Ruegeria pomeroyi DSS-3: one gene and its partner. The protein of the gene in region 2 interacts with the protein of the main gene of each other region in a pairwise test. Links are inferred from orthologs where the notes say so. Each region holds a gene or a part of one and is shown on either strand. Other genes may lie near its edges. The genes, in order: mrdA and SPO_RS13125.

What was found.
Region 1: the proteins of SPO_RS13125 (region 2) and mrdA interact in binary tests that used the Escherichia coli proteins (3 or more experiments, as listed by UniProt). The link is inferred for Ruegeria pomeroyi DSS-3 from one-to-one orthologs.

What each region holds. Positions count from the first base shown.
Region 1 is NC_003911.12:429,030-432,294, forward strand. What follows is about bases 175-3,124. They hold mrdA (penicillin-binding protein 2), read right to left. Parts: upstream 2,648-3,124; coding sequence 701-2,647; downstream 175-700. Other genes in these bases: rodA (rod shape-determining protein RodA), read right to left, coding at 175-704; SPO_RS02115 (hypothetical protein), read right to left, coding at 2,649-3,124. Outside these bases: more of rodA, read right to left, coding at 1-174; more of SPO_RS02115, read right to left, coding at 3,125-3,185; rod shape-determining protein MreC, read right to left, coding at 3,178-3,265. UniProt on the Escherichia coli protein: Catalyzes cross-linking of the peptidoglycan cell wall. Responsible for the determination of the rod shape of the cell. Is probably required for lateral peptidoglycan synthesis and maintenance of the correct diameter during lateral and centripetal growth.
Region 2 is NC_003911.12:2,739,972-2,743,374, forward strand. Bases 299-3,386 are described here. They hold SPO_RS13125 (penicillin-binding protein 1A), read right to left. Parts: upstream 3,042-3,386; coding sequence 555-3,041; downstream 299-554. Other genes in these bases: SPO_RS13120 (Hint domain-containing protein), read left to right, coding at 299-561; SPO_RS13130 (N-acetylmuramoyl-L-alanine amidase), read right to left, coding at 3,198-3,386. Also shown: more of SPO_RS13120, read left to right, coding at 1-298; more of SPO_RS13130, read right to left, coding at 3,387-3,403. UniProt on the Escherichia coli protein: Cell wall formation. Synthesis of cross-linked peptidoglycan from the lipid intermediates.

The DNA of each region.
Region 1 (3,265 bases), 2.3 Mb from region 2 along the record:
GGATCCGAGGACGGGTCCAGAAAGGTGTCGATGCGGCGGAACTGATAATCCTTGAGCAATTGCCAATCGGTTCCACGGCTTTTGAACACGGCCGTGATCAGCCCCACGCCCGCCGCGATGACGGCGGCGAAATAGGCCCAATGCACCCCGGCCAGGAACATCAACGCCCCACCCGCAGAGAGCAGCAGGATGGCGGTGCCCAGGTCGGGCTGTTTCAACACCAGCGCGGTGGGGACCAGGATGATCAGCACCGGCACCAGCACCCAGAGCGGGCGCGAGGTCTTCTTGCCCGGCAGCCAGTCGTAATAGGCTGCCAGCACCATCACCAGGGTGATCTTGGTCAGCTCCGAGGGTTGCAGGCGCATGAAACCCAGGTCGATCCAGCGCTGGGCGCCCATGCCGACGGCGCCGAACAGCTCGACCATGACCAGCAACACCAGCGATCCGCCATAGGCGACGGCGGCCATGTTGCGCCAGAACCAGATCGGCACCATCGCCACCGCGGTCATCACCACCAGCCCGGCCATGAACCGCTTGATCTGCGGTTCGGCCCAGGGGCTGAACGAGCCGCCGGCGACGGAATAGAGCATCAGGAAACCGGCCGAGGCGACCGAGATCAACAGCAGCGTCAGCGGCCAGTTCATGTAGAGAATCTTGCGCAGGCCGCTGGGTGTCGATTTGACCGTATACTCAAGATAGCTCATGCGCGGTCCTTGTCCTCGGGCCGGGTGACCGGGCGCAACTCGCGGCGCAGCCGTTCCTGCTGCGCCTCGATCCGGCTGCGGTCCTTGGCCGGATAGGACTCGAGTGGCGGGAACCCGTCATAGAGCGCCTGAAGCAGGATGTCGCGGGCGATCGGCGCCGCCGCGGTCGAGCCGCCGCCGCCATGTTCGACCACCACCGACACCGCGAAACGCGGGTTGTCGAAGGGGGCGAAGCAGACAAACAGCGCATGGTCGCGGCGTTCCCAGGGCAGGTCCTCGTTGCGGATCACCCCGGCGGCACGCTCGGCGGCTGTAATGTTGCGGACCTGACTGGTGCCGGTCTTGCCCGCCATCCGGTTGTCATCGGCCAGGATGCGGCTGCGATAGGCGGTGCCACGGCGATTGTTGCTGACCGCGTACATGCCCTTGCGCAGGCGGCGCAGGTTGGCCTGGTTCACCGCCAGCGGCTCGCCCGCGCCCGAGGGCTGCTCGACCCCGTCGATGGATTTCACCAGCCGCGGCGCCACCTTGCGCCCGGTGGCGATCCGGGCGGTCATCACCGCCAGTTGCAGCGGCGAGGCCAGCATGAAGCCCTGACCGATCGAGGCGTTGGCGGTATCGCCGACCAGCCAGTCCTGGCCATGCACGCGCGCCTTCCAGTCGCGGTTGGGGGCCAGCCCGCGCGCCACGGCGGACATCGGGATATCGTGGCGGACGCCCAGGCCGAACTCCTCGGCCATGGCCGAGATCCTGTCGATCCCGACCTTGAGCGCCACGTCGTAGTAATAGACGTCGCAGCTCTGCTCCAGCGACTCTTCCAGGTTCATATGGCCGTGGCCGCCGCGTTTCCAGCAATGGAAACGGCGGTTACTGACCTCGAGGAAGCCGGGGCAATAGACCGTCTCCTCGGGGTTGGTGATCCCTGCCTCGAGCGCCGCCATCGCGGTGATCATCTTGAAGGTCGAGCCGGGCGGATAGGCGCCCTGGACCGACTTGTTGGCCAGCGGGCGATAGGGGTCCTCGGTCAGGCCCCGGTAGTCGGCCACCGAGATGCCACGCACGAACAGGTTGGGATCGAAACTGGGGGCCGAGGCGATGGCGCGCAGGTCGCCGGTTTCGCAGTCGATGACCACGGCAGCCGCGCTTTCCTGTCCCAATCTTGCCTGCACATAGGATTGCAGCGCCGAGTCCACGGTCAGCTGCAGATCGGCGCCGGGCTTGCCCTCGCGCCGGTCCAGCTCGCGCATGACGCGGCCATTGGCGTTGACTTCGACCCGTTTGGCGCCGGCCTTGCCGCGCAGCAGATCCTCTTGCTTGGCCTCCAGCCCGACCTTGCCGATCTGAAAGCGCGGGATGCGCAGCACCGGTTCAGGGTCCTGTATCTGGCTCAGGTCATAGTCGCTGACCGGGCCGACATAGCCCACCACATGGGCAAAATCGCTGGCCTGCGGATAGACCCGGGTCAGGCCGACCTCGGGCGTGATGCCGGGCAGGGCGGGGGCGTTCACCGCCACTTTCGAGATATGTTCCCAACTGATCTGGTCGGCCAGGGTAACAGGCAGGAAGGGCGGCGAGCGGCGCATCTCGGCCAGGGCGCGGTCCAGTTCCTCGGGATCGAGCGGGATCAGACGCTGCAGATTGGCAACCACCGCATCCACATCGCCCGCGTCCTCGCGCACCATGACGATCCGATACGAAGGGGTGTTCTGGGCGATGATGGCACCGTTGCGGTCAAACAGCTCGCCCCGGGACGGCGGGATCAGGCGGATGTTGATCCGGTTTTCCTCGGCCAGCAGGCGAAACTGATCGGCCTGATCGACCTGCATATAGCGCATGCGCATCGCCAACCCGCCGATGAAGGCCGCCTGTATCCCGCCCAGCAGCAGGGTGCGGCGGGTCAGAACCCGCTGTACCTTGTCCATGTCACGGGCCGACCGTCTCATCTCAGCGCGCTCCCAGAGTCTCGGCATCCGCAGGTGTCAGATGGCGCACGCCGAACACCGCCTGGCTGGCCCCGGCTACCAGAGGATAGATAAGGATGGTCAGCACCAGTTGCGAGGCCACCAGGAACAGCGGCGCCTGATCGACAGAGGTGATCGCCAGCACGATCCGGTAAAGCAGGGCAATCGCCATCAGCACCACCGCCACCGCCAACCATTCCGCGACAAAGCCGGTCTCGCCATGATTGCCGAAACGGCTGTGAAGGAACACCGTGCCCGCCACCGTCAGCGCCGCCAGCAGGCCGGGCGGGCGCTGCAGCAGCAGATCGGCCAGCAGGATCACGATGGCGATCAACAGCGGCGGCACGAAATCGGGTCGGCGCAGCGACCAGGCCAGTGTCAGCGCCAGGAGCAGATCGGGCGAGGCCCAGCGCTTGGGCAAGGTATCCAGCGGCAGCAGGTGAAAGAACAGGATCACCATCGCCAAACCGGCATAGCTCAGGCGCATCACCCAGATGCGCGAGGGCGCGAGGCTATCCATCGGTGGCCTCCGCTGGGGTGGTCAGCGCCGAGGTATCGGGCGCGGCGGGGGCCGGTGGGCCGACCACGTCGCCGTGATCT
Region 2 (3,403 bases):
GCCGCCGGCACCCGCATCGAGACCGACCGGGGTGGCCGCGCGATCGAGGATATCGCGGTGGGCGATCTGGTGCTGACCCGCGACAACGGCTTGCAACCGGTGCGCTGGACCGGGCGCCGCAGCGTTCCCGGCAAGGGACGGTTCGCCCCCATTCGCATCGCCAGCGGCAAGCTGGGCGCGCTGCGCGATCTCCTTGTCTCGCCACAGCACCGCCTGTTGCTGAGCGGCTATCAGGCATCGCTGCTGACCGGCCAGACCGAGGTGCTGGCCGCCGCTGTCCATCTGCGCGACGATCGCCATATTCGCCGCGCGCCCTGCCCGACGGTGACCTATGTCCACCTGATGTTCGACCGGCATGAGATCATCTATGCCGAAGGCGTCGCCTCGGAGAGTTTCTTTCCCGGCAGCCTGGGATTGGAGGCGCTGGCCGAACCGGCCCGCGATGAGCTGTTTGCGCTCTTCCCCGAATTGCGCAGCGGCTGTGGCGGTTTCGACGAAACCGCGCGGCTCTGCCTGCGCCAACACGAGGCCTCGGTTCTGGCACGCGCCTTGCTTCAGTAAAGCCCGCCGGAACTGACAGTGCCGAAATTCGCCTTGGGCCCCACCGTGGTGACCGCCCCGGTCGAGGTGCGCACCTGCTGGCCGGATTGCTGCACCTCTTCGAACAGCGGCAGGTTCGATCCCATGGCAAAGCCACCGTCATAGGTCAGACCAAAGATCGGCTCTTCGCCGTCGCGGAAGTACTCGGCCACTACATACTCGCCCGAAGCGTCATCGGGCAGACGCGCGCCGGTGAAACGGTCGATCTTGATGAAATGCCCGCCCGGCGGAATTTCGAAGGGGCCGCCGCCGAATTTCTTGACCGCCTCGGTCATGAAACTCTGGAACACCGGGCCGCACATGCCGCCCCCCGACGCCCCCCGGCCCAGCGGCTGCGGCCGGTCATAACCGATATAGCAGCCGGCCACGATATTCGATGTGAAGCCGATGAACCACACATCCTTGGCATCGTTGGTGGTGCCGGTCTTGCCCGCGGTGGGCACCGGCAGCTTGACCGTGCCACTGGCGGTGCCGCGCTCGACCACGCCGCGCATCATCGAGGTCAACTGATAGGCGGTGATCGCATTCATCACCCGCTCGCGGTTGGTCACGATGCGCGGGGCCTGATCCGGCTCCAGACGGTCCGACAGGCAATCAACGCAGTCACGCTGGTCGTGGCGATAGATGGTCTTGCCGAACCGGTCCTGGATCCGGTCAACCAGGGTCGGCTCCACCCGCTCGCCGCCATTGGCGAACATGGCATAGGCGGCCACCATCTTGTAAAGCGTGGTCTCTTCCGATCCCAGCGCGTTGGCCAGGAAGGGGCCCATGTGGTCATATACCCCGAACCGTTCGGCATAGCCCGCCACCACCGGCATCGACACCTCTTGCGCCAGTCGGATGGTCATCAGGTTCCGCGACCGTTCGATCCCGGTCCTGAGCGGTGTCGGTCCGTAGAACTTGTTGGACGCGTTCTTGGGTCGCCACAGGCCTTGGGGCGTATTCACCTCGATCGGCGCGTCAACCACGATGGTCGCCGGGCTGTAGCCGCTGTCCAGCGCCGCGGCATAGACAAATGGCTTGAAGCTCGACCCGGGTTGGCGCAGCGCCTGGGTGGCGCGGTTGAACACCGAGTCCTGATAGCTGAACCCGCCCTGCATCGCGAGCACCCGGCCGGTATTGACGTCCATCGCCATGAACCCGCCCTGCACCTCGGGCACCTGGCGCAGCGACCAGTCCTCGTCCGCCTTGCGCACCAGCACCACGTCGCCCAGCTTGAAATTATCCTTGAAGCTGCCCTTCATCCACTTGATGTCCGAGCGCGGCACACGCCCCTTGGCCGGGCCGTCCTCGACCCCGACGCTCAGGTCCTGTTCGCCCACGCCCAGCACCACCGCCGGATGCCAGCGCCCGCCCAGATCGACGTCGCGCGCCACCTCGGTCGCGGCCAGTTCAGCCCGCCAGACCTCTTCATCGCCCAGCTTGGCCGGTTCGATGCTCTTGCCGGTGCCGTGCCACTTGCCGCGCCCGCGATCGTACTTCTGCAGGGCCTCGCGCAGCGCCTTGGCCGCCTCCACCTGCATCTCCTCGTCGATCGAGGCGCGCACGGTGAAGCCGCCAGTAAAGAATTCTCCCTCGCCGAAATCCTCGCTCAGCTGGCGCCGGATCTCGTCGGTGAAATAATCGCGCGGCGGCAGGGCGGTGCGGAAACCTTCGAAATCGCCGTTCTGAACCGAGCGCAGCGGCATCTCGCGCTCGGCCTCATAAGTGGCCATGTCGATATAGCCGTTCTCGCGCATCTCGCGCAGCACATAGTTGCGCCGGTCCAGCAGCCGCTGGCGCTCGCGCACCGGGTGATAATCCGACGGCGCCTTGGGCATCGCAGCCAAGGTCGCGGCCTCATGCGGGGCCAGTTCCGCCAGGGTCTTGTTGAAATAGGTCTGCGCGGCCGCCGTCACACCATAGGAGTTCTGGCCGAGGAAGATCTCGTTCATGTACAGCTCGAGGATCTGTTCCTTGTTCAGCGTCTGCTCCAGCCTTGCGGCCAGGATGATCTCCTTGATCTTGCGCTCGGCCTTGCGGTCGCCCGACAAGAGGAAGTTCTTCATCACCTGCTGGGTGATGGTCGAGGCGCCGCGCACATTGCTCCCGCGCGAGCGCACCGCCTCGATCCCGGCAGCCGCGATCCCGCGCAGGTCATAGCCCTGGTGGGTATAGAAATTCTTGTCCTCGGCCGAAATGAAGGCCTGCTTGATCAGATCGGGGATTTCGTCCGCCGGGGTGAACAGGCGCCGTTCTTTGGCAAACTCGTCGATCAGCTGCCCCTCGCCCGAATAGATCCGGCTGATCGTCGGCGGCTTGTACTGGGCCAGCGATTCGTGGCTGGGCAGGTCGCGGCCATACATCCAGAACACGCCCCCGATGGTCAGCGCGACCATGAAAACACCCAAGGTGACGAGGCTGAAGATCGCCCCGAAGAAAGAGAGGATGAACCGGATCACTTAGGCTGCCTTTTTACCGCGGTGGCTTCTATATAGGCTTCTCGCGCGCCATGGTCAAAACGCCCGGCACAGTTTTGCCGCCACGTGCCGCTTTCTTCTGTTGAAAAATACCTCGGGGTCCGGGGCAGCGCCCCGGTTCCTCCCCCAAGGCACGCGCTATTGGCGGACCAGCCCGCGCCGTTCCAGATCGGCCTGGCGCCAGTTTTCCAGCCCGTTGCGGATGCCTGCCGCCATTGCGGCGCGCCACTTCGCGTCTTGCAGGTTCTTCAGATCGCGCGGACTCGACAGAAAGCCGATTTCGATCAGGACCGAGGGGATATCGGCGGCCTTCAGCACCGAGAACGACGCCCCGCGCAGGGGGC